Regions from separate parts of the Desulfitobacterium dehalogenans ATCC 51507 genome, predicted to be linked through region 1. Evidence: riboswitches for the same ligand, from Rfam matches in the RefSeq annotation. Region 1 holds a riboswitch; the other holds the start of a gene.
What was found. Region 1 has a riboswitch for cobalamin ahead of DESDE_RS16195 (AIR synthase related protein). Riboswitches for the same ligand answer to the same signal wherever they lie in the genome.
Positions count from the first base shown of each region.

Region 2: another riboswitch for cobalamin. It lies ahead of DESDE_RS13185 (ABC transporter substrate-binding protein); the one in region 1 lies ahead of DESDE_RS16195 (AIR synthase related protein).

Region 1 is NC_018017.1:3,330,856-3,334,268, reverse strand. Features, by position in the region: gene metK (methionine adenosyltransferase) at 1-261, shown strand, start outside; gene DESDE_RS16200 (hypothetical protein) at 358-1,086, opposite strand; cobalamin riboswitch at 1,210-1,391, shown strand; gene DESDE_RS16195 (AIR synthase related protein) at 1,502-2,275, shown strand; gene DESDE_RS16190 (ECF transporter S component) at 2,339-2,851, shown strand; gene DESDE_RS16185 (ABC transporter ATP-binding protein) at 2,864-3,413, shown strand, end outside.
Region 2 is NC_018017.1:2,735,700-2,739,112, forward strand. Features, by position in the region: gene DESDE_RS13175 (ABC1 kinase family protein) at 1-1,356, opposite strand, end outside; gene DESDE_RS13180 (phasin family protein) at 1,384-1,683, opposite strand; cobalamin riboswitch at 1,828-1,971, shown strand; gene DESDE_RS13185 (ABC transporter substrate-binding protein) at 2,089-3,060, shown strand; gene DESDE_RS13190 (FecCD family ABC transporter permease) at 3,149-3,413, shown strand, end outside.

The DNA.
Region 1 (3,413 bases):
GCTTATGCCATCGGGGTAGCTCATCCCGTATCTGTTCAGGTGGAAACCTTCGGGACAGCTAAGATTGATGAAGAAAAAATCGGGGAATTGGTCAAAGCTAATTTTGACCTCCGTCCCGCTGGGATCATTAAGACCTTGGATCTGCGCCGTCCTATCTATCATCAAACGGCTGCCTATGGCCATTTTGGCCGTACCGATCTGGACCTGCCTTGGGAAAAGACCGATAAGGTAGATGCGCTGCGGGAGCAAGCCGGCTTATAGAGTATAAAGTTCAGAAGCAGATGGATAAGGCCGGAGGATTGTTTCAATAGGAACAATCCTTCGGCCTTGATTAGTTTAGAAGATAGAATAAACTCTTTATTTTTGGAATCTTAATCTTCTGAATAAAAAGATTCCTATGATTAAGCCAATGCTTCCCATAAGAAAGAGAGGTCCTGCTTGAGTGCCGAGTCCGCCAGATCCGCCAAAACCAAAAGTTTTTGCTTCATTTGCCTTTAATTTGATTTCATCCATCAATTCTTTAGTGTCTTTGAGTTGACCTTTTTCCAGCTTATAAGCGTCGTTGTCGCTAAAAGATAAGAATTGGCTGCCGTTGGAAGTTTTGCCGATCAAACCGCTAAGATGGAGAACCGGTTCATCGATATACTTCAGATCCTTCAATCCATTTAATGAGGCAATGTGCTCAAAGCGCACATAATCGATAGCATACTTTTCTTCTCTTACGCCAGAACCTATCAACTTGTAAGCTCCGCCTGCTTTCTCCACAATGTAGGTAATTCTATCCGAAACAGGTATGTGCCAGGTATTCGATTCTGTTAAAGCATCATATAAATCGATAGTTTGAGCCTTTCGGATTTTATGAACATTAATTCTGTGCACCCTATACCCCTTATCGCTTACTTTCATAGCTTCGGACGCTGTCAAATGGTGTGAAACATCACTTTCTTCTATCATCTGCTTTTGAAAACTCTTTACATCGAATTCAAAAGCATTTAGAACGTCATCAGGTAAATTCTCCATGGCCAGTGTGGGGGAACTAAAAATCAATATAAATAGTAAAGCCAGAATTGAAATTTTCGCTTTCACCAAAATCCCTCCTTCTTAATAGATTATCATGCTGTAAAACTTAATGCATCCAGCTTTTTGGAATAGAAAAGATTTTGACTTGACATTATAACATTTTCGGCTAAACTGAATTTAGTAGGTTTTAACAATTTAAGGATTTCAGGTGCCCTTCGCCAAGAAGGGAGAATAGGGAACCGGGTGCAATTCCCGGACGGACCCGCCACTGTAAAGAGGAGTCTCAGCGTTGGATGCCACTGGGTAACTGGGAAGGCAGCAATGAGACAATGACTCGAAGTCAGGAGACCTGCCTGGAGCCGGGAACACATGAAGTTTGGTAAAGTTCATGGTCATTTTGCTTTGTCTGAAAGGAAAAGCGAGGTGGCTATGGACTTTTTATTTTTGCAGAAAAACTATTTGGAGAGGAGAGTTGAATGGATTGGGGTATCAGGGAAGAGATGTTGAGGTGGTTTCTTTGAATGATACGCAATACCTTGTCGCAGCTTGCGACTCATGCGGTGCTATTGGTGAGAAAGAGCTGGATGTGGTCAAAGTTCCCTGGAGGATTACCGGCAGGTTGACGGCCCGGGTAGCCTTAATGGAAGTACTCGCAGTTGGAGCGGTTCCCCAGATGATGAGCATTGCCATTGCCAATGACCCCATACCCGCAGGGGAAGAAATAATGAAGGGGGTGAGAGAAGAGCTAAGGGCTTTGAACCTGATGTCCCTGCCTACGGCTATCAGCACAGAAAAGAATATGCCTACAAAACAAACGGGCTTAGGAATCACGGCCATCGGGCTTTGCGATCAAGATAAACTTCGCATTGGTAGATCCAAGCCGGGCAATAGCCTGTTTTGCCTGGGACTTCCTAAAGTGGGAACTGAGGCGGCTAACCCGGAAGATCCGGACATTCTGCAGGGGGTACATGTCGTTAAATTGCTTAGTGTCCCTGGAGTGTACGACATTATTCCGGTAGGCTCCCAGGGGATAAGGGGTGAAGCCGAAGCCCTTGCCAGGTCTATTGGTGCCCGGTTTATTAAAAATTCCCGATGTGAACTTGATATCCATAAATCAGCAGGACCTTCAACCTGTCTCATTTATACGGCATCAGAGGATATTGAATTAGGGGATTTTGGCAAGATACCCAACCATAAAATTGGCAGATTGGAAGAGGATGGAGGTGGAGGTCTCCAAACAGGAAATGAAGACTAAAATCCAAGAGAAATGTTAGCGGAAAGATTCAAATTAATGAAAGAAATGAAGGAGAGAATAACAATGATTGAGCCGGCAAAGAAAACAACGGTCCAAAAATCAGCTCAAAATATCAGACGAATTGCGATCATGGCGGTCTTTATCGCCTTGAGTGCGGTAGGAGCCTTGATTAAAATTCCCAGCCCACTGGGGACAGTGGCCTTAGATTCTGCTCCGGGTTTTTTCAGCGCTTTAGCCTTTGGCGGTCTCGAAGGCAGTATCGTTATTGCCATAGGCCATCTGCTGACCTCAGCGGTGGTCGGTTTTCCGCTGGGAATTCCTATGCATTTGGTCATCGCCATAGAAATGGCTGTCTTTGCGTTGATTTATCGCCTTGTCAATAAGAAAATCGGTTTGATTCCCGCTGTTATCATAACCTCCCTCCTCAATGGTGTGGTGGCTGCCTTTTCGGTCTTCCCCATAGGCGGTATGGGTGCTGTTTTAGGGTTAATGCCTTTTCTTTTATTGGGATCGGTATTGAATGTTGCGGTATCTGCTTTAGCCTATAAGGCACTTAAAGGAAGCCGACTGATCTAAAGGGGTGTTAGGGTGAAGCCAGTAATTGAATTAAGGGATGTCTCTTATCGCTATCCACGGTCAGAAGTCGAGAGTTTAAAACAAGTCAGCCTGGCAGTGAAAAAAGGAAAATTCATTGCTTTGATGGGTCCCACGGGAGCGGGGAAAACAACCTTAAGCTTGTGTCTGAATGGATTGATTCCCCAATTTCTGCAAGGTGAGATGCGGGGAGAGGTAATCGTTGGGGGTAAAGAGACTGATAAGATTCGGGTGCAGGAATTGGCCAAGCAGGTAGGGCTTGTACTGCAGGATGCAGAAAGTCAGATCGTCGGGCGAACCGTCGGGGAAGACGTGGCCTTTGGCCCCCGCAATTTCGGTATCTCTATGCAGGAGATTCAGCAAAGGGTTGCCCAAGCCCTGGCCCAAGTTCGGCTGAACGGCTATGATGAGCGCTCTACGGCGGAGTTATCGGGTGGAGAAAAACAAAGGCTGGTGATCGCCGGGGTGCTGGCCCTGGAGCCGGAAATACTGGTAATGGATGAACCGGCCTCCGAGCTGGATCCGGAAGGACGGTTCGAGATCT
Region 2 (3,413 bases), 600 kb from region 1:
TTCCCGAAAATGTTTCCAGGTTTTCTCGGCGAAAAAGACTGGATTGAGCCGTTCTTTAAGGAGCTGCTCTCCGAAGGGCTCGGCAATATCGATAATACTGATCTCGGGATCCAGCTGCTCCACGATGCCTTCCAGGCTTAGAAGGGATTTGCCCAGCAGTACCAGATCGGCGGGAATAATAATCCGGTGTTTATAGGTCACCTTAAACAGATCGTTGACGGCATTGCCCAGATCAACTTCACTCATAGGAACATCCAAGTACTTCTCTCTTAATAAATCCACATCCCGATACAATGCCTTGGGGTCCATATCCTCTGGAACGATCCCCATAGCAAACACGGCCTCCACCATGTCCTCCGTCTTCCGCCGCATCATCCCAATGACCAGGGAAGCGAAATGATCCTTCATATCCGGGGAAAGTCTGCCGATCATGCCGAAATCGATCAAGGAAATAACCTGCTGGGGCAAAACGAAAATATTTCCCGGATGAGGGTCCCCATGAAAAAAACCCTCGATTAAGATTTGTTTAAACATAGCTTTGATCAGGTTTTCCGCTAGTACCTTACGATCATAACCCAGCGCTTCAAGAGTCTCGAATTGGCTGAGTTTTACCCCTTGAATATATTCCAGAGTCAAGACCTTTTTATTAGAGTACTCTTTATAGACTTTAGGAATGCGAATCGTGGGATCTCCTTGAAATTGCTTCCCCATCCGTTCGGCATTGCTTCCTTCAATCTCATAGTCCAATTCATTGCGCAAGGAATTAGCGAATTCCTCCACCATATCCTTTACATGATACAGAGCTGCCCAATCCACGCGCTTTTCCGCCAAAGCAGCCAAGTCCAGAAGTATTTCCAGATCCGTCTCAATGGTCCGGGCAATATGAGGGCGCTGGATTTTCACCGCTACATTCTCCCCTGTTTTGAGAACAGCATAGTGGACTTGCCCGATAGAGGCAGCCGCCACCGGTTTTTCCTCAAAATGCTGAAAAATATCTTCCGGCAGGGCTCCCAGTTCCGTTTCAATAATTTGGCGAACGTCGGCAAAGGAAAAGGGGGGAACCTGATCCTGCAGTTTTTCCAGTTCAGTGATCAGGTAATCCGGAATAATATCCGGCCGAGTGCTGGCAATCTGCCCAATCTTAACATAAGTAGGCCCTAATTCCTCCAGGGCCTTACGCAAACGCTGACCGAGAGTTTGGGAGTCCGCCTCTTCTTCTCTCCTCAACATCCGCCTGGAATAAGAGATAAAATTAATAAGCCCCATCTCTTCCAGGATGAGGCTGAATCCATTACGGGCCAATACCGTGGCAACTTCCTTATACCGATGAACATGACGAATTTTTCTTCCAATCATGCTAATACCCCTAATCTATCCCCAAGTTCATTCCCCAGGCTTCTGGTTTTCCAATTGAGCGATTCGATTCTCCAGCCTTTCCATGTCCGCTTTACTGGGAAGATTAAGTTCTGCCAGGATTTTTTGCACTTGTTCCTTAATCTTGGTATAGATTTCATCCTGCTGATCCTCTCCCTTTTGGATCAGCTCATTCATCCATTCCTTGGATTCGCCGGCAGACAGCTCCCCCTTCTTTACCAATTCGTCCACGACCTTCTCGATTTGCTCTTTGCTCACGACCGCCAAGCCTAATCCCAAGGATAAACCTTTCTTTACTATATCTTGCATAATATACATCCCCCTGTCATGATTTCTATGCGAGTCCTTGCATTAGTATTCACGGGATTTCTGAAAACGATTCTTTATTTGCCATGAAGGCATACTCTAAGTGCATCTTGGCATTGTCAGGTGAATGCCTTATAATGATCTTAATTCAATACTGTACGATTAGGTTCTCAATCCATTTTTGGATAGAGTTAAAAGGGAAGCCGGTTCAATTCCGGCACGGTCCCGCCACTGTGAAACGAGTGAGTCATCACTCCCAAGTCAGGAACCTGCCTAATCATCAGCGACCCTCCTCGAGGACAGGAAATAGGCGCTGCAAGAGTCCACATAGTGCAGCAAAAACCTTTTATCCTGGCGGTAAAAGGTTTTTATTTTGTCTTGCCACCCTAACATGAAAGGAGAACCCAAATGAATAGAAAAAAACGGACACTGCTCACCCTGCTCATAACCCTAGGGGTGACCTTATTTTTGATCAGCGGCTGCAATCCAACCTCACAGCAAGGTGCGGCTTCTCCCGAAACACCGGCTGGACAAGATACCAACCAGTCCACAAGTTACCCTTTAACTTACACAGACGATACAGGAGTGGCAACCACCCTGGAAAAGGAACCCCTGCGCATTATTTGCCTGGCCCCGCCCTCCACGGAGATCTTAAGTGCTCTGGGCCTGGATGACAGGCTTATCAGCTTAACCGTCTATGATAATTACCCGGTGGGTATCCAGGAGAAAGCGGAATACGTCTTTGCAGATAGTTTAAACCCTAATATGGAACAGCTCATCCAGCTCAAACCGGATTTGGTTGTTACAGGGATGCATAACCAAGACTTTATCAACTCCCTGCGCAATTTAGGTATCCCTGTGGTTCATTTAAACCCGCAAAGTCTGGAAAGCACTTATCAAGCCATCGAGAAACTGGGATACATCACCAATACCCAGAAACAGGCACAGACAGTGGTCCAAGGAATGAACGAAAAGGAACAGGCCATTGCGGATAAAGTGGGGACTATCAAGGAATCCGACCGGGTCAAGGTATGGATTGAAGTGGATCCGGGCCTTTTTACCGCCGGTGAAGGAACTTTTCTTAATGAGCTCATCACCAAAGCGGGGGGAATCAATATCGCCAGTGATGTCCAAAACTGGGCACAATACAGCGAGGAGCAGGTGATTGATAAGAACCCTCAGGTTATCCTGAGCACCTACTCTTACTATATGGATAATGTAAAGGCCACTATCTTAGCCCGTCCAGCTTGGCAAGGCATTGATGCTATTGCCCATGACCGTATTTACGATCTGGACAGTGATATGGTTACCCGCTCCGGTCCCCGGATCATTGACGGCCTGGAGACGATCGCCAAAGCCCTTTATCCGGATCTTTTCTAACCCGCAGCCTTTTGTATTTTTGATACGGCATATAGTATTCAGTATGGGGAGAGACTTATTGACTTGAATTTAAGGAGGACAACATGAGATGAATTCCAGAACTTTCCCCAAAGGCATCACATGGATTTTGGCCCTGTCCTTTCTCCTGCTTCTTTCCGTTGTGATCTGTGTAATGACCGGCTCTGTCTCCCTGCCCTTTCATCTTACCTGGAAGATTATTTTAAGCCATCTGCCTTTTTTTAACTTTGACCCCAGCTGGACTCCTGCCCAAGAATCCATCGTTTGGAATCTGCGCCTGCCCCGCGTCTTTTTAGCTTTGATCGTAGGGGCTATGCTGGCTACCTCAGGAGTGG